DNA from 4 places in the Inquilinus sp. NPDC058860 genome. Region 3 is predicted to be linked to each of the others. Evidence: predicted binding sites of a transcription regulator. Region 3 holds the regulator's gene; each other region holds the start of a gene.
What was found. Region 3 encodes PhoB, which activates phosphate uptake and scavenging genes when phosphate is short. Its sites were predicted from a motif close to TNTCATAAAACTGTCA; they were not measured.
Positions count from the first base shown of each region.

Region 1: the regulator PhoB is predicted to act here: its motif matches at 2,024-2,039, upstream of phnC (phosphonate ABC transporter ATP-binding protein).
Region 2: the regulator PhoB is predicted to act here: its motif matches at 2,405-2,420, upstream of ACFW16_RS19030 (5'-nucleotidase, lipoprotein e(P4) family).
Region 4: the regulator PhoB is predicted to act here: its motif matches at 2,086-2,101, upstream of ACFW16_RS11925 (RNA degradosome polyphosphate kinase).

Region 1 is NZ_JBHYMS010000006.1:121,033-125,238, reverse strand. It holds gene ACFW16_RS06375 (amino acid ABC transporter permease) at 1-15, opposite strand, end outside; gene ACFW16_RS06370 (transporter substrate-binding domain-containing protein) at 200-1,042, opposite strand; gene ACFW16_RS06365 (IclR family transcriptional regulator) at 1,157-1,921, shown strand; gene phnC (phosphonate ABC transporter ATP-binding protein) at 2,187-3,014, shown strand; gene phnD (phosphonate ABC transporter substrate-binding protein) at 3,060-3,989, shown strand; gene phnE (phosphonate ABC transporter, permease protein PhnE) at 4,003-4,206, shown strand, end outside.
Region 2 is NZ_JBHYMS010000026.1:69,073-73,278, reverse strand. It holds gene ACFW16_RS19040 (dihydroxyacetone kinase family protein) at 1-1,635, opposite strand, end outside; gene ACFW16_RS19035 (glutathione S-transferase family protein) at 1,680-2,300, opposite strand; gene ACFW16_RS19030 (5'-nucleotidase, lipoprotein e(P4) family) at 2,437-3,279, shown strand; gene ACFW16_RS19025 (hypothetical protein) at 3,305-3,526, opposite strand; gene ACFW16_RS19020 (ATP12 family protein) at 3,632-4,206, shown strand, end outside.
Region 3 is NZ_JBHYMS010000074.1:25,193-29,398, reverse strand. It holds gene ACFW16_RS32375 (GNAT family N-acetyltransferase) at 1-76, shown strand, start outside; gene ACFW16_RS32370 (transglycosylase SLT domain-containing protein) at 222-1,361, shown strand; gene ACFW16_RS32365 (class I SAM-dependent methyltransferase) at 1,444-2,025, opposite strand; gene phoB (phosphate regulon transcriptional regulator PhoB) at 2,086-2,793, opposite strand; gene phoU (phosphate signaling complex protein PhoU) at 2,790-3,521, opposite strand; gene pstB (phosphate ABC transporter ATP-binding protein PstB) at 3,547-4,206, opposite strand, start outside.
Region 4 is NZ_JBHYMS010000014.1:33,724-37,929, reverse strand. It holds gene ACFW16_RS11935 (helicase HerA-like domain-containing protein) at 1-998, shown strand, start outside; gene ppk2 (polyphosphate kinase 2) at 1,104-2,021, shown strand; gene ACFW16_RS11925 (RNA degradosome polyphosphate kinase) at 2,133-4,206, shown strand, end outside.

The DNA of each region.
Region 1 (4,206 bases), on a different contig from region 3:
GAACTGGTAGTTCACCCGCGTCTCCGTTGGTGCCGGCCCGTCACAGGAAGGGCACAGAGCCCGTCCGAGAATGCGCTGGCGTGAGTCGGCTGGTGGTGGCTTCGAGAACCGGCGCGCAGCGGACGTTCAAGTCCGTGAGCACCGGAAGCGGAGAAGACGCCATCAGACGGCCACGCCAGTAGCATTATCGGATGGGCTCTCAGCGCATCTCGGTCGGGAAGCCGATGGCCGGGGCCGGCGGGCGCTGGCCGAACCACTGCTCGAAGGAGGCGGCGTAGGTGTTGTACTCGACCCCGGTCATCGCCTCGTGCAGCGCGGTGTTGACGAAGTTCAGCCAGTCCTGGTCGCCCTTCTTCACGGCGCAGGAATAGGTCTGCGGGTTCCAGCCGTAGCCGGCGTCGACATAGCGGTCCGGGTTCTGCTTCATGAACCAGCGCAGCGACGACATGTCGGTGGCGGCGGCGTCGGCGCGGCCGGAGTTCAGCGCCTCGTACATCAGGTCGGTGCTCTCGTACTGGTCGACCGCCGCCTCGGGCAGCGCCGCATGCACCATGGCCTCGGCATAGACGTTCTGCAGCACCGAGACGGTGACGCCGCTGCCCGCCGCCTTCAGCTCGTCATAGCTCTTGTACCGGCCGTCCTTCATCAGCAGCAGGCCGACGCCTTCCCGGTAATAGGGGATGGTGAAGTTCACCTGCTGCGCCCGGGCGGCGGTGACGGTGATGAACTGGCAGGTGATGTCGACCTTGTCGGTGGTCAGGTTCGGGATGCGGGCATCGGAGGACTGGACCACGAATTCGACCTTGCCCGGGTCGTTGAACAGCCCCTTGGCGATGATCTTGGCGATGTCGATGTCGAAGCCGGCGAGGTCGCCCTGCTCGGTCTTGAAATGCCAGGGCGGGTTGGTGCTGCCGGTGCCGACGATCAGCTTGCCGCGGCTCAGCACCTCCTGGAGCTTGTCCGCCGCCAGGGCGCTGCCGGCGGTGCCCAGCAGCAGGGCGGCGGCGCTGACGGACAGCAGCGTCCGGGTCACGATGCGCATCTCAGCCTCCATGTTTGTTGTCCAGTATATCGGACAATCATCTTGTATGTCGGACAACCGGCACGATAGGCTCGGCTTCGGGCGAATGCAATCGACCGCAGCGAAGGGGGAACCATGGCAACCAGCCGGGAACGGGGTATCGACCGGGCGGTGGCGATCCTGGAGCATCTGCAGGCGCGGCGCGGGCCGGTGCGGATGGGCGAGCTGGCCAAGGCGATCGGCGCGCCGCGCTCGACCCTCTACGAGATCGTCGGCCGGCTGACCGCGGCCCGGATCCTGGAGCCGGCGGGCGACGGCGGGGCGGTGTTCTTCGGCCGCGCCGTGCATTACTACGCCCAGACCTATGTCGCCGGCGTCGACCTGCTGAGCCGGGCCCGGCGCGAGGTGCTGGGGCTGGCCACCGAGACCGGCGAGACGGCGCAGTTCTGCATGCTCGACGGCGACAAATACGTGGTGATGCTGAACGAGCCCGGGCGCCGCACCTTCCGCATCACCTCGGAGGTCGGAATCCGGCTGCCGATCCCCTGGACCGCTTCCGGCCGCCTGCTGGTGGCGCATATGAACGCCGCCGGGATCGCCGAGTTCATCCCGGCCGAGGATTTCGTGCTGCCCTCGGGCGAGCGGATCGAGCCGGCGGAGTTCGTCGCCGAGACCGAGGCGGCGCGGGCGCGCGGCTATGCCGTGACCCAGGAGCTGGTCGACCGCTTCACCCGCTGCCTGGCGGCGCCGGTGGTGGACCGCGACGCACGGGCGGTGGCGACCGTGTGCCTGGTCACCCCGCTGGACACGCCGGAGGAGCGGCAGGGCGCCCTGCTCGACACCCTGATCGCCGCCGCCCGCCGCCTGTCGCTGGCGCCGCCGGGGGCGGTGGGACTGTAGAACCCGGGCCGGTCCGACAAGCCTTGTCCTAGAACAGGCCCATGGCTGTCCCGATACGGCCGGTCCGAGATCGACCTTTGGCCGAGTCGTCCGTCCTGTCGATTTCAGATATCCGAAATACCGGTGTCATGAACTTCGCGTAGATATTGGCGAAGGCGCCGGATCGTTTCTTCGTGAGAACGGGAGTTCTTCAGGTCCGGGCACGACAACTGACGAATTCATGTAGACCTTTAGGATCAAGGTCTATGGATCAGGAGGTCGACGGATGTTGCAGCTCGGCGGGGTGACGAAGCGCTACGGATCCGTGGCCGCGGTCGACGCGGTCACGCTGGACGTCCCCCGCGGGCAGATGGTCGGCGTGATCGGCAGCTCCGGCGCCGGCAAGTCGACGCTGCTGCGCCTGGTCAACCGGCTGGTCGACCCCAGCGGCGGCCGCCTCCTGTTCGCAGGCACCGACATCGGTGCCTTGCGCGGCGCCCCGCTCAGGGCCTGGCGGGCCCGCTGCGCCATGATCTTCCAGCAGTTCAACCTGGTGAACCGGCTCGACGTCCTGACCAACGTCCTGATCGGCCGGGTCAGCGCCAGCGGCACGCTGCCGGTGATGTTCAAGCATTTCTCGCAGGCCGAGCGCGGCATGGCGGCCCGGGCGCTGGACCGGCTGGATCTGCTGCCCCAGGCGCTGCAGCGCGCCGACACCCTGTCCGGCGGCCAGCAGCAGCGCGTGGCGATCGCCCGGGCGCTGGTGCAGTCGCCCGAGATCATCCTGGCCGACGAGCCGATCGCCTCGCTCGACCCGCGCAACGCCCGGCTGGTGATGGACGCGCTGCGCCGGATCAACCGCGAGGACGGCATCACCGTGCTGTGCAACCTGCACACGCTGGAGACGGCGCGCCGCTACTGCGACCGCATCATCGGCATGGCCGCCGGCCGGGTGGTGTTCGACGGCGCGCCGGCCGAGCTGACCGCCGGCCGGGTCCAGGCGATCTACGGCCGCGGCGGCGACGAGGCGGTCGACGAGAGCCTGACCGACACCATCCCCGCGGCGGCCCCCCGGCCGGCCGTGCCCCGGCCGCAACCGGCCTTCGCCCATTGACGACCCGCCGGCCCGCGGGCCGGCCATCTTGCCCGGAGAGCCCCCATGCCGATCGCTTCCCTGCGGCGCCGCCTGGCCCTGGCCGCCGCCCTCGCCGTCACCGCCCTGGCCACCCTGCCGGCGCGGGCCGATGACTGGCGCCAGCAGTATCCGGAGCTGCGCTTCGGCATCTCCAGCAGCGAGAACGAGAAGGACGCGGTCGCCCGCTACCAGCCTTTCGCCGCCTATCTCAGCCGCAAGCTGGGCGTGCCGGTGAAGATCACCCGCGGCACCGACTATGCCGCCGTGGTCGAGGCGCTGCGATCGAGCAACGCCGAATTCGCCACTATCGGCCCGGCCAGCTACGCCCTGGCCCGCAAGGTGATGGGCGACCGGATCAAGCCGGTCGCGGTGACGCAGGAGATGGACGGCGCCACCGGCTATCATTCGGTGATCGCGGTCCGCGCCGACAGCCCGTATCAGAGCCTGCAGGACCTGAAGGGCAAGTCGCTGGCCTATGCCGACCCGAACTCGACCTCGGGCTACGCCGTGCCGCTCTACTTCATGAAGAAGAACGGCATCGATCCGGACACCTTCTTCAGCAACACCGCCTTCGCGGGCAGCCACGAGCTCGGCATCATCGCCCTGGTGAACGGCACCTTCGAGGCCGCGGCCACCAGTTGGACCAACCCGCAGCGCGGCAACATCCAGCGCATGGGGGAGAAGGGGATGATCCCCGAGGGCGCTGTGCGCATCATCTGGACCTCCGACCTGATCCCGAACTCGCCCTGGGTGGTCCGCACCGACCTGCCGCAGGAGCTGCAGGACGCCTTCACCGAGGCGCTGTCCGCCTTCCCGAAGGAGGATCCGGAGGCGCAGAAGCAGCTCAGCGACGGCAAATGGTCGGCCTTCGCCCCGGCCAGGCACGAGGACTATCTCGACGTCATCGCCATCACCGAGATGAACGCGGCGGAACGCCGCCGCCGCGGTTCCTGACCGGCGCGGCGCCATGACCGACCGCCCCGGGACGATCGACGGCTTCGAGCGCGGCTATCGCCGGCAGCTGGCGGAGAAGCGGCTGCGTACGCTGGGCTTCGGCCTGGTGCTGGCCGCGGCGCTGGTCGCCTCCGTCCTCGTCGGCCAGGTCGACCCGGCGCGGCTGGCGGCCGGCCTGCCGCAGGCCTGGGCTTATGTCTGGGGGACCGTTCCGGTG
Region 2 (4,206 bases), on a different contig from region 3:
GGGGACGCCGATGGCGCGTTCGCCGAGATAGCTGGCCCGGCCGAGGCGCGGCATCATCCGCGCCGTGGCGTCGGTGCCGGCCGCCGCCGCGGCGACGCAGACGCCCCAGGCCTCCGCCGGCGACTTGCCGCTGGCCACCGCGGCCGAGAAGGCCTCCGTCGCCGGATGCAGCGCGTCCAGCATGGTCCGGTCGCCCGGCTTGGCCCCGCCCAGCTCGCCGATCGCCTCCACCGCGACCGTGAAGGCCTCGGCCCAGGCGGCCGGGGCGGGGACGGGATCGCCGGCCAGCCGCCGCGACGCGCGCAACAGGGCGGTGGCGTAGAACGGGCCGGAGCTGCCGCCGATCGCCCGGCGCAGCGCATCGCCGACCGCGGCCAGCGCCCGCGACGGGTCGGCCCAGGCGGCGTCGGGCAGGGCGCGGATCGCCTCCGCCGCCCGCACCATGCTGGCGCCGAGATCGCCGTCGCCGGCGCGGGAATCGAGGTCGGTCAGATGCGGCTCGGCCTTGACCAGGGCGTCGGCCACGGCGAGCCCGGCCGCCTTCAGCGCCGGGGCCAGCGGCGATGGGACGGCTTCGGCCTGGACCACCGGCGCCGGCTCCGGCGCGCGGATCCGCCGCTTCGGGCCGATCCGGCCGCCGCCCGGCCAGGCCGGGGCCTGCGCCGGCGCGTCCAGCAGGGCGATGCGCTCGTCGTCCAGCTTCAGCAGGCTCAGCGAGCAGCCGGGCATGTCCAGCGCGGTCAGGAAGTTGCCGGCCCAGGCCCGCTCCACCGCGATGCCGCGCCCGGCCAGGTCGGCCAAAGCGGCGCGGGCGACGATCGACAGCTCCATCGGCGGCGTGGCGCCCAGGCCGTTGACCAGCAGCGCCACCCTGTCGCCGCGGGCGAGGCCGCGGTCGGACACGATCGCCTGCAGGATCTCGGCCACCAGCTCGTCGGCCGGCTGCAGCGGCCCGCGCCGCACCCCGGCCTCGCCATGGATGCCGAGGCCCAGCTCGATCTCGCCGTCGCCCAGGGTGAAGCCGGGCTTGCCGGCGGTCGGCACGGTGCAGGCGCCCAGCGCCACGCCCATGGTGCCGAGATCGGCTGCGGCGGCACGGGCGAGGGCGGCGACCTCGGCCAGCGTCCTGCCGGCGGCGATCGCGGCGCCCGCCAGCTTGTGGATCAGAACGGTGCCGGCGATGCCGCGGCGGCGCGCCGGCTCGACCGTGTCGCGCAGCGCCACGTCGTCGGCCACCACCACGATCTCGACCGGGATGCCCTCGTCCTGCGCCAGCTCGGCGGCCAGGCCGAAGTTCAGCCGGTCGCCGGTGTAGTTCTTGACCACCAGCACGGCGCCCAGGGGGCCGGCGGCGGCGCGGATCCCGGCCAGCACGGCGTCGACGCTGGGGGAGGTGAAGACGTCGCCGGCGACGGCGCCGGTCAGCAGGCCGGGGCCGACATAGCCGGCATGGGCCGGCTCATGCCCGCTGCCGCCGCCGGAGAGCAGGGCCACGGGCCGAGACGCCGGCACCGGCAGATCGGCGCGGACCACCACGGCCTCCTCCTCCAGCAGGGCCAGACCGGCATGCAGGTCGACGAATCCTTCCAGCATCTCGCGCAGGACATGGCGCGGATTGTTGATCAGCTTCTTCACGTCACGGCCCTCGGTGGTCAGGTCGGGATCGGGGGAAGAACGGTTCAGCCTTCGTTTCGTTGCCACACCTCGGCCAGGGCCGGGTCGGCGCGCAGCCGCCCGGCGATCGCGGACAGCTTCGGGCATTCGGCGGCGAACCACTCGCTGCGCGGCCGCCAGCGGTTCATCACCGCGACGTAGATGTCGATGGCGGTTCGGGTGTCGCCGAGGAACCAGGGGGCGCCGGCCGCCGCCTCCATCTGCCGCCACAGCACCTTGCGGTGCTCGTCGGTCGAGGCGCGCAGCTCGGCCTTCGCCTGGTCGCCGGTGACCCAGCGGCCCGGGTCGTCGCCATAGGCCCAGGTCGGGTACAGCGCGGCGACGATGAACACCAGCCGGCGCAGGAAGGCGGGGCGGTCCGGATGGCCGGCTGGCGGGGCCAGGCCGGCGTCCGGCGCGACATCGGCGAGGTGCAGGGTGATGGCGCCGCTCTCGGTCATCACCGTGCCGTCGGGCAGGACCAGCACCGGCACCTGGGTCAGCGGGTTCAGGCGCTGCAGCATCTCGCGGTCGGACGGGTTGTCGAAGACGTCGACCGATTTGATGGCGAAGGGCACGCCGGCGAGGGTCAGCATGATCTCGCTGAGCGTCGAGCCGGTGCCGGGCTGGGCGTAGAGCGTGTACATCGGTCCTCCCCTTCGTCGCGCCCCGCACTCCTAACACGGCGCGGCAGCGCGGGATATCCGGCGTGAACGGGGTTGCGGCCGCCGGTCCGACGCTGCTCATATGCTGTCACGAAACTGTAACAATCGGAGGCTTCGGATGATGCGATTCGGATGGGCTTCGGCCCTGGCGATGATGGCGGCGTCAGGCGCGGCCCAGGCCCAGCAGGGGCCCGGCCCGGACGACAACCTCAACGCCGTGCTGTGGGACCAGACCTCGGTCGAGGCGCAGGCCAACGCCCTCGGCGCCTATGCGCTGGCCCGCATCCGGCTGGACGAGGCGCTGGCCGACCCGTCCCGCACCGCGGCGCCGGCCGAGCAGACCGGCGACTTCAAGAATTTCCCGCCGGCGGTGGTGCTCGACGTCGACGACACGCTGCTGAACACCTCGCCCTACCAGGCCCGCAACGTGGTCGAAGGCTCGGGCTTCAACCCGAAGACCTGGACGACCTACGTCAACGCCAAGATCGACACCGCGATTCCCGGCGCGGTCGAGTTCACGCAATACGCCGCGTCGAAGGGCGTGAAGGTGTTCTACGTCACCAACCGCACCAAGGAGGAGGAGGGGCCGACGGTCGAGCACATGAAGGCGCTCGGCTTCCCGATGGGCGACAACGTCGACACCTTCCTCAGCGCCAAGGAGCAGCCGGACTGGGGCTCGGCCAAGGGCACGCGCCGCGCCGTCATCGCCAAGGACTACCGGATCCTGCTCTTGGTCGGCGACAATTTCGGCGATTTCAGCGACGCCTACAAGGGCACGATGGAGGAGCGGCAGACGGCGTTCGAGGCGGCCAAGGACCATTGGGGCCGCGACTGGATCGCCATCGCCAACCCGACCTACGGCTCGTTCGAATCGGCGCCGTACAAGGGCGACTACAAGCTGCCGGCGGCGGAGCAGCGCAGGCTGAAGATCGAGGCGCTGACGCCCTGGAACGGGCAGTAGCCGTGTCCCTCGGGGCTGCGGCGGATCAGAACCCGCCGCGGCCCTGGAACGGGTGGCCGGTGAGCAGCGAGACCAGATGCGCCAGCATCAGGATCACCACCAGCGCCGCTGCCATCATCACCGGGATCACCGGGAACAGCCGCACCTCGCCCGGCGGCGGTTTGTGCCGGTCCATCACCAGCATGGCCGCGACGACCGCCAGGGCGACGGCGAGGATGATGGAGGTGTTGGTCAGGTCGAGCTGCATCGTGGCCCCGCGGTAGCATTCCCGCGGCTGCGACGGAAGCTGCGGGTTGCATCCGCGGCCGCGATTGCCGATATCGGCGCGGGCGGAGAGCGACGGGGCCGGGTGATGAAGCGCTTCTACAAGATCGTGAGTGTGGTGCCGGTGGGCGGCGGATTCGGCATCGCCCTCGACGGCAAGCCGATCAAGAGCCCGGCGAAGGCGGATTTCGTCCTGCCCAGCCGCGCTCTGGCGGAGGCGGTGGCGGCGGAGTGGGAGGCGCAAGCCGAGGAGGTTGTGCCGTCCGCCATGCCGCTGATGCAGCTGGCCGCGACGACGATCGACAAGGTGGCGCCGAATCGCGAGCTGATCATCGACACGATCGCCCCCTATGGCGGCACCGACCTCCTGTGCTACCGGGCCGAGGCGCCGGCGGCGCTGGCCGAGCGCCAGGCCGCTTCCTGGCAGCCGCTGCTCGACTGGGCGATGACCGCGCATGACGCACCGCTGGCCGCGACCTCCGGCATCGTCCACCAGGCGCAGCCGGAGGCCAGCCTGGCGGCGCTGCGCGCGGCGGTGGCGGCACAGGACGACTGGCGGCTGACGGCGCTGCACCAGACGACGGCGCTGACCGGCTCGCTGGTGCTCGGCCTGGCGCTGCTGGCCGGACGGATCGACGCCGACGAAGCCTTCGAGCTGGCCGA
Region 3 (4,206 bases):
GCCGGACGAGCCCGGCATCATTCATGTGACGATTTCGCTCGACGATTTGCCCGCTCTCAGTCAGCATTCCGCCTAGGAAAATCATCACCCAGGGGGATTGGGATTGGTGTTTTTCCTCTTTGAATGAAGCACTTGTCCGTATACGTTAAGGGTCTGCGTTAATTTTCAGGCCCGCGGCGTCGCCGCCGGGCTTTTGGTTTTGGGGGAGCATGGAGGGGAAGATGCCAGGGACAACCCGCTGGACCAGGACGGTTGCGGCCACGGTTTTGCTTGCAGGCCTGCTCGCCGGCTGCGCCCAGGCGCCGAAGCCGAAACCCGTGGTCGCCAGCGGCCCCTGGGGAGCCGAGATCCACGACGCCTCGCGCCGCTTCAACATTCCCGAGGAGTGGATCCGCGCGGTGATGCATGTGGAGAGCGGCGGCCAGACCCATTGGAAGGGTGGTCAGCCGATCACCAGCCACGCCGGCGCCATGGGGCTGATGCAGGTCATGCCCGGCACCTATGACGAGCTGCGCTACGTCCACGGCCTGGGCCCCGACGCCTACGAGCCGCGCGACAACATCCTGGCCGGCGCCGCCTATATCCGCGAGATGTACGACCTGTACGGCTATCCCGGCTTCCTCGGCGCCTACAATGCCGGGCCGGAGCGGTACCGCCAGTATGTCGAGGAAGGCCGGCCACTGCCGCGCGAGACGCAGCGCTACATGGACATCATCGCGCCGCAGATCGCCGGCGTCATGCCGGGCCAGGGCGGCACCGACCGGATGACCCAGTACGCCGCCAACGTGATCCAGCAGAAGGTGCCGGCGCCGATCCGGATGGCGCCGATCCCCGACGGGTCCTCGCGGCGCAACACCACCGTGGTGGCGGCGATGCAGCCGATCCCCGACGGGTCGAGCAGCGTGGCCGCGTCGGCCCTGCCGCCGGTCCGCGTGGTGCAGCAGCCCGGCGTGGTGCGGATGCAGCCGATCCCGGACGGCACCGCTCAGGTCGCCGACGCCCCGGCAACGCGCGCGGTCACCCCGGCCCCGGTGCGGATGGCGCCGATCCCCGACGGCAGCACCCAGGTCGCCGCCGCGGCCCCGGCCGCCCGTCCGGCGCCGATCCGCATGGCGCCCATCCCGGATGCACCGTCAGCACAGGCGGCGGCTGCCGTGCCGGCACCGGTTCCCGCCGCCCGCACGGCCGTCGCGCCGACCCGGATGGCGCCGATCCCCGACGCTCCGCCGGTCCGCGTCGCAGCCTCGGCCAAGCCCGCGCGTGCGCCGGCGCCGCAGCAGGTCGCCGACGCCGGCGAGCCGCGGCGCCAGGCCAACGGCCTGCCCAGCGGCTGGTTCGTGCCGAGCGCGCCGGGCAACTGACCGCCTGCTCACAAGAAAGCCCGCGCCGCCGAAGGGTGGCGCGGGCTTTTTCTTTGGGAGGCCGGAGCGGTTGCCCCGCTGCTCAGGCCGCGTCGGGCAAACCCGCCGGGCGGCGGTAGCTCCAGGCGCCGAGCGGCGGCAGGTTGCGCCAGACGAAATCGACCATCCGGCCCTGCAGCCCCAGCTTGCGCCGCGGCAGCGGCGACAGGATCTGGTTGGTCAGCTGCAGGAAGCGGCCCGACCGGCCCATGCGGGCGAAGGCGGCGTCGATGATCGCCCGCTGCAGGTCGAGCGGGAACCAGATGATCGGCAGGCTGGACACCACCACCGACAGCCGCCCGATCCCGATGTCGTCCAGCATCGGACCGATCTCCGCGACATCGCCCTCCAGCACCGTGACGCCGGGAAAGCGCTGGCGCAGCACGGTGCAGAACTCGGGCATCTTCTCGACGACGATCAGCTTCTCCGGCGGCAGCCCTGTCGCCAGCAGACCTTCGGTCAGGCTGCCGCTGCCGGCGCCGAGCTCCAGCACCGGATCATGGCAGCGCGGGTCGACGTGCCGGGCGAAGGCCCGCGCCACGGCGGGGCCGGAAGGCGCCCAGGCAGCGACCTTCAGCGGCGAGCGGAACCACAACCGGACATACAGCCAGGAATCCTTGCTCATGCGACACCTCCGTGCCGTTCGTCGGGACAACCAGCAGCCTTGGTGGATGGTTCCCCGGGCTCAGGCCTGCGCCTGGACGTCCAGCGAATAGCCGGCGGAGCGGACGGTGCGGATCAGGTCGATCTCGCTGTCGTCGTTCAGCGCCTTGCGCAGGCGGCGGATATGGACGTCGACGGTCCGCGGCTCGACATAGACGTCGTGGCCCCAGACGATGTCGAGCAGCTGCTCGCGGCTGAACACCCGACCGGGATGCTGCATGAAGTGGCGCAGCAGGCGGAACTCGGTCGGGCCGAGATGGACGTCGCGGTTGCCGCGGCGGACCCGGTGGCCGCCGAGATCCATGCTGAGATCGGCGTAGCTGAGGATGTCGCCGGCGCTGGACGGCGAGGTGCGGCGCAGCACGGCCTTGATCCGGGCCATCAGCTCCGGCGTCGAGAACGGCTTGGCGACATAGTCGTCGGCGCCGGAATCGAGGCCGCGCACGCGGTCCCCCTCCTCGCCGCGCGCGGTCAGCATGATCACCGGGATGTCGCGGGTCTTGGCGCCGCGGCGGAGCTGGCGGCAGACCTCGATGCCCGAGAGATGCGGCAGCATCCAGTCGAGCAGCACCAGGTCCGGGCGCTGCTCGCTGGCCAGCAGCAGCGCCTCCTCGCCGTCATAGGCGGCGAGGACGCGGAAGCCTTCGCGCTCCAGGTTGTAGGTCAGGAGGGTGACGAGATCGACCTCGTCCTCGACCACCAGAACCAGCGGCTGGATGCCGGCCCTCATGCATTATCCTCCGGCTTTGCCTCAGGGGTGACGACGGTGAAGGAGGTGGCGTCGCCCTTCGGCCGCACATCCTTCACCGGCTTGCCCGTGAGCAGGAAGTGGATCAGCTCGGCAATGTTGGTGGCGTGGTCGCCGATCCGCTCGATGTTCTTGGCGATGAACAGGAGATGGGTGCAGGGGGTGATGTTGCGCGGATCCTCCATCATGTAGGTGAGGGTCTCGCGGAACAGGCTGGTGTAGAGGTCGTCGACCGACTCGTCCTGGCGCCAAGCCGACAGCGCCTTGTCCAGGTCGCGCTCGGTATAGGCGTCGAGCACGTCCTTGATGATCTGCTGCACCATCCGGCCCATGCGCGGCAGCGTCGCCACCGGGCGGACCACCGGCACCTGGGCCAGGGCCAGGGACCGCTTGGCGATGTTGGCGGCGTAGTCGCCGATCCGCTCCAGGTCCGAGGCGATGCGCAGGGCCGAGATCACCTCACGCAGGTCGGCGGCGAAGGGCTGGCGCAGGGCCAGGATCTGGACCACCGCCGCGTCGACCGAGGCCTCGTAGGCGTCCATCTGCTCGTCGCTGCGCATCACCCGGCCGGCGAGGTCGGCGTCGCGCCGCACCACCGCCTGGATGGCGAGCTCGAGCTGGCTTTCGGCCAGGCCGCCCATCTGCACGATGGTGCGGCGCAGGGCCTCGAGCTCCTGGTCGAAGGACTTGACGATATGTTCGTTTGCCATGGCGCTGATCCTTCTGACCCCGGGCTCAGCCGAAGCGGCCGGTGATGTAGCTGTGCGTCCGCTCGTTCTTCGGGCTGGTGAACAGCTCCGACGTCTCGCCGAACTCGACCAGCTCGCCAAGATACATGAAGGCGGTGAAGTCGGCGGCGCGGGCCGCCTGCTGCATGTTGTGGGTGACGATCGCGATGGTGTAGTCGGTCTTCAGCTCGTCGATCAGCTCCTCGATCTTCGCGGTCGAGATCGGGTCGAGCGCCGAGGTCGGCTCGTCGAGCAGCAGCACGTCGGGCTGCATCGCCACGGTGCGGGCGATGCACAGGCGCTGCTGCTGGCCGCCGGAGAGGCTGGTGCCGCTCTTCTTCAGCTTGTCCTTGACCTCGTCCCACAGCGCGGCGCGGCGCAGCGCCGCCTCGATCCGGCTGTCCATCTCGGCCTGGTCCAGCTTCTCGTAGAGCCGGATGCCGAAGGCGACGTTGTCGTAGATCGACATCGGGAACGGCGTCGGCTTCTGGAACACCATGCCGACGCGGGCGCGTAGCAGGTTCAAATCCTGCTTCGGGCTGAGGATGTTCTCGCCGTCCAGCAGCACCTCGCCGACCGCGCGCTGCTTCGGATACAGGTCGTACATCCGGTTCAGGATGCGCAGCAGCGTCGACTTCCCGCAGCCCGAGGGACCGATGAAGGCGGT
Region 4 (4,206 bases), on a different contig from region 3:
GCATCCAGCGCCAGCTGCTGGTGCTGGAGCAGCAGGGGGCGGAGGCCTTCTTCGGCGAGCCGGCGCTGGACCTGCTCGATCTGATCCGCACCGGTTCGGACGGGCGCGGCGTGATCAACGTGCTGGCGGCGGAGACGCTGATCCAGGCGCCGCGGCTCTACGCCACCTTCCTGCTCTGGCTCTTGTCCGAGCTGTTCGAGCGCCTGCCCGAGGTCGGCGACCCGGACAAGCCGAAGCTGGTGTTCTTCTTCGACGAGGCGCATCTGCTGTTCGACGATGCGCCCAAGGCGCTGGTCGAGAAGGTCGAGCAGGTGGTGCGGCTGATCCGTTCCAAGGGCGTCGGCGTCTATTTCGTCACCCAGAACCCGATCGACGTGCCGGACAAGGTGCTGGCCCAGCTCGGCAACCGGGCGCAGCACGCGCTGCGCGCGTTCACCCCGCGCGACCAGAAGGCGCTGAAGGCCAGCGCCGACACCTTCCGCACCGAGGCCGGGCTCGACGTCGCCCGCGCCCTGCAGGAGCTGGCGGTGGGCGAGGCGCTGGTCTCCTTTCTCGACCCCAAGGGCATTCCCGAGGTGGTCGAGCGGGCGCTGGTCTGCCCGCCGGTCTCCCGCCTCGGCCCGATCACCGACGCCGAGCGCCAGGCGGCGATCGCGGCCGGGGGGATGGGCACGAAATACGCCACCGCGGTCGACCGCGACTCCGCCTATGAGAAGCTGAGCGCCAAGGCGGCCGACGCGCAGCAGGAGGTGGCGGCCGCCGCGGAGGCCAAGACCCAGGCGAAGGCCGAGGCCAAGGGCCAGGTCAAGGAAAGCCCCAGCATGGCCGAGAGCATCTTCCGCGACGTGATCCGCAACGCCGGCAGCTCGGTCGGCACCCAGCTCGGCCGCAGCCTCGGTCGCAGCGTCGGCGGCTCGGGCGCCAGCACGCTCGGCGGCACCATCGGCCGCGCCGTGGTCCGCGGCATCCTCGGCTCGATCTTCGGCGGGAGGCGCTGAGGCGAAGCGTCCGGAGGGAGGGGCGGGGAGCCCGGCCGGCGACCACTGTCACCAAACTGCAGTAGCTTCCGGGTACACGGGTGGGCGGCAGCAGGAGGCAGGCACATGGCTGAACTGAAAGACACCGAGACCCGCAGCTGGCTCGAGATCGAACTCGAGGACGACATGGACGAGGAGCTCGAGCAGGCGCTCGACGACGCCCGCGTCCCGCCGGAGCTGCGCGCTCTGCTCGAGAGGCGCCAGAAGAACACCCTCGACCGGCACACCTATTTCAACGAGCTGCTGCGCCTTCAGGGCGAGCTCGTGAAGCTGCAGGACTGGGTGCACCACAAGGGCCTCAAGATGGTGGTCCTGTTCGAGGGCCGCGACAGCGCCGGCAAGGGCGGCGCCATCAAGCGCATCACCCAGCGCGTCAATCCGCGCACCTGCCGGGTGGTGGCTCTGCCCGCCCCCTCCGACCGCGAGAAGACCCAGTGGTACTTCCAGCGCTACGTGCCGCACCTGCCGGCTGCGGGCGAGATCGTGCTGTTCGACCGCAGCTGGTACAACCGCGCCGGCGTCGAGCGCGTCATGGGCTTCGCCAACGAAGGCCAGGTGGAGGATTTCTTCCGCGACGTGCCGGAGTTCGAGCGCATGCTGGTGCGCTCCGGCATCATCCTTGTGAAGTACTGGTTCTCCATCACCGACGAGGAGCAGCAGCTGCGCTTCCTCATGCGCATCCACGACCCGATCAAGCAGTGGAAACTCTCGCCCATGGACCTGCAGTCCCGGGTGCGCTGGGAGCAGTACACCAAGGCCAAGGAGGCCATGTTCGAGCGCACCAGCATCCCCGAGGCGCCCTGGCATATCGTGGAAGGCAACGACAAGAAGCGAGCGCGCCTGAACTGCATCTCGCACCTGCTCTCGATGGTGCCTTACGGGGATGTGCCGCATGAGGAGATCACGCTGCCGGAGCGGATGTTCGACCCGAACTACGAGCGTCGCACCTTGCCGGCCGAGCTCTACGTGCCCCAGCGCTACTGACGTGGCGCTTCCGGTCCGGGCTTGTGTATAGTGGCGCTGAGATCGGCCTGGTAAGGGCTTGATATTACAGTTTTGTTGCGATCGATGAAGGTTCGGAGGCGACCCGTGAGCATGTTGCAGAGCACCGCCGAGGCCGTGTCCGCCGAGGCGCCGGAGGCCGTCCGCGCTCCCGCCCTGCCCGCGATCCCCGCGGATTCGCCCGACCGCTTCATCAACCGGGAGCTGTCCTGGCTGGCCTTCAACCAGCGCGTCCTGGAGGAGGCCTACAACACCCGCTACCCGCTCCTGGAGCGGCTGCGCTTCCTGTCGATCTCGGCCTCCAACCTGGACGAGTTCTACATGGTCCGCGTCGCCGGGCTGAAGGCGCAGGTCGCGCTCGGCGTCGTCTCGCCGAGCCAGGACGGGCTCAGCCCGGCGCAGCAGCTCGGCGAGATCAGCATCCGGGTGCAGGAGCTGATGCGCGACCAGCAGCATTGCTGGCGGGCGCTGAGCGAGGAGCTGCGCGCCGCCGGCATCGCCGTGGTCGGGCAGGACGAGCTGACCAGGCCGGAGAAGGCCTGGCTCGAGGAGCGCTTCCTCAACGAGATGTTCCCGGTGCTGACGCCGCTCGCCATCGATCCGGCGCATCCCTTCCCCTTCATCCCCAATCTCGGCCTGTGCCTGGCGTTGACCCTGGTCAACAGCGGGGAAGAGACGCAGGACGAGATGGACGCGATCGTACCGCTGCCGCCGCAGCTCGACCGCTTCACCCGCCTGCCGGGGTCGCCGATCCGCTTCGTGCTGATCGAGGACGTGGTCAAGCTGTTCCTCGACCGCCTCTTCCCCGGCTACACGCCGGTCGCCAGCGGCGTGTTCCGGGTGATCCGCGACAGCGAGATGGAGATCGACGAGGAAGCCGAGGACCTGGTCAAGACCTTCGAAAGCGCGCTGAAGCGCCGGCGCAAGGGCATCGTCATCCGCCTTGCCGTCTCCGCCGACGTGCCGGATTCGCTGCGCCGCTTCGTCTGCGAGAAGCTGAAGGTGAAGGAGGACGACGTCTTCGCCATGGACCGGCTGCTCGGCCTCAGCGACACCAGGAAGCTGATCGTCGACGAGCGGCCGGAGCTCTTGTTCTCGCCCTACAACGCCCGGTTCCCGGAGCGGGTGCGGGATTTCGGCGGCGACAGCTTCGCCTCGATCCGGGCCAAGGACATCGTCGTCCACCACCCCTATGAGAGCTTCGACATCGTCGTGCAGTTCCTGCGCCAGGCGGCGCGCGACCCCGACGTCGTGGCGATCAAGCAGACCCTGTACCGCACCTCGAAGGACTCGCCGATCGTCCAGGCCCTGGTCGAGGCGGCGGAGGCTGGCAAGTCGGTCACCGCGATGGTCGAGCTGAAGGCCCGTTTCGACGAGGAGGCCAACATCCGCTGGGCCCGCGACCTGGAACGGGCGGGCGCCCAGGTGGTCTACGGCATCATCCATCTGAAAACCCACGCCAAGGTCTCGATGGTGGTGCGGCGCGAGCAGGGCGGCCTGCGCACCTACACCCATTTCGGGACCGGCAACTACCACCCGATCACCGCCAAGATCTACACCGATCTCAGCTTCTTCACCTGCGACCCGGCCCTCGGCCGCGACGCCGCGGCGGTGTTCAACTACATGACCGGCTACGCCAAGCCGGCGAAGCTGGACAAGCTGTCGATCGCGCCCCTGTTCCTGCGCAGCCGGATCATGGAGCTGATCGAGGCCGAGATCGACAACGCCAGGGCCGGCAAGCCCGCCCAGATCTGGGTCAAGCTGAACGCCCTGGTCGACGCCAGCATCATCGACAAGCTCTACCAGGCCTCGCAGGCCGGGGTGGAGATCGACCTGGTGATCCGCGGCATCTGCTGCCTGCGTCCCGGCGTGCCCGGCCTGTCGGAGAACATCCGGGTGCATTCGATCGTCGGCCGCTTCCTCGAGCACGCCCGCATCCTGTGCGTCGCCAACGGCCAGAAGCTGCCGTCCCGCCAGGCCAAGGTGTTCCTGTCCTCGGCCGATTGGATGCCGCGCAATCTCGACGGCCGGATCGAGAGCCTGGTGCCGCTCGAGAACGCGACGGTCCGCCAGCAGGTGATGGAGCAGATCATGCTGGCGAATCTGAAGGATGAATCGAACACCTGGATGCTCGACCCCGATGGCCGCTATCATCGGCTCGACGCGC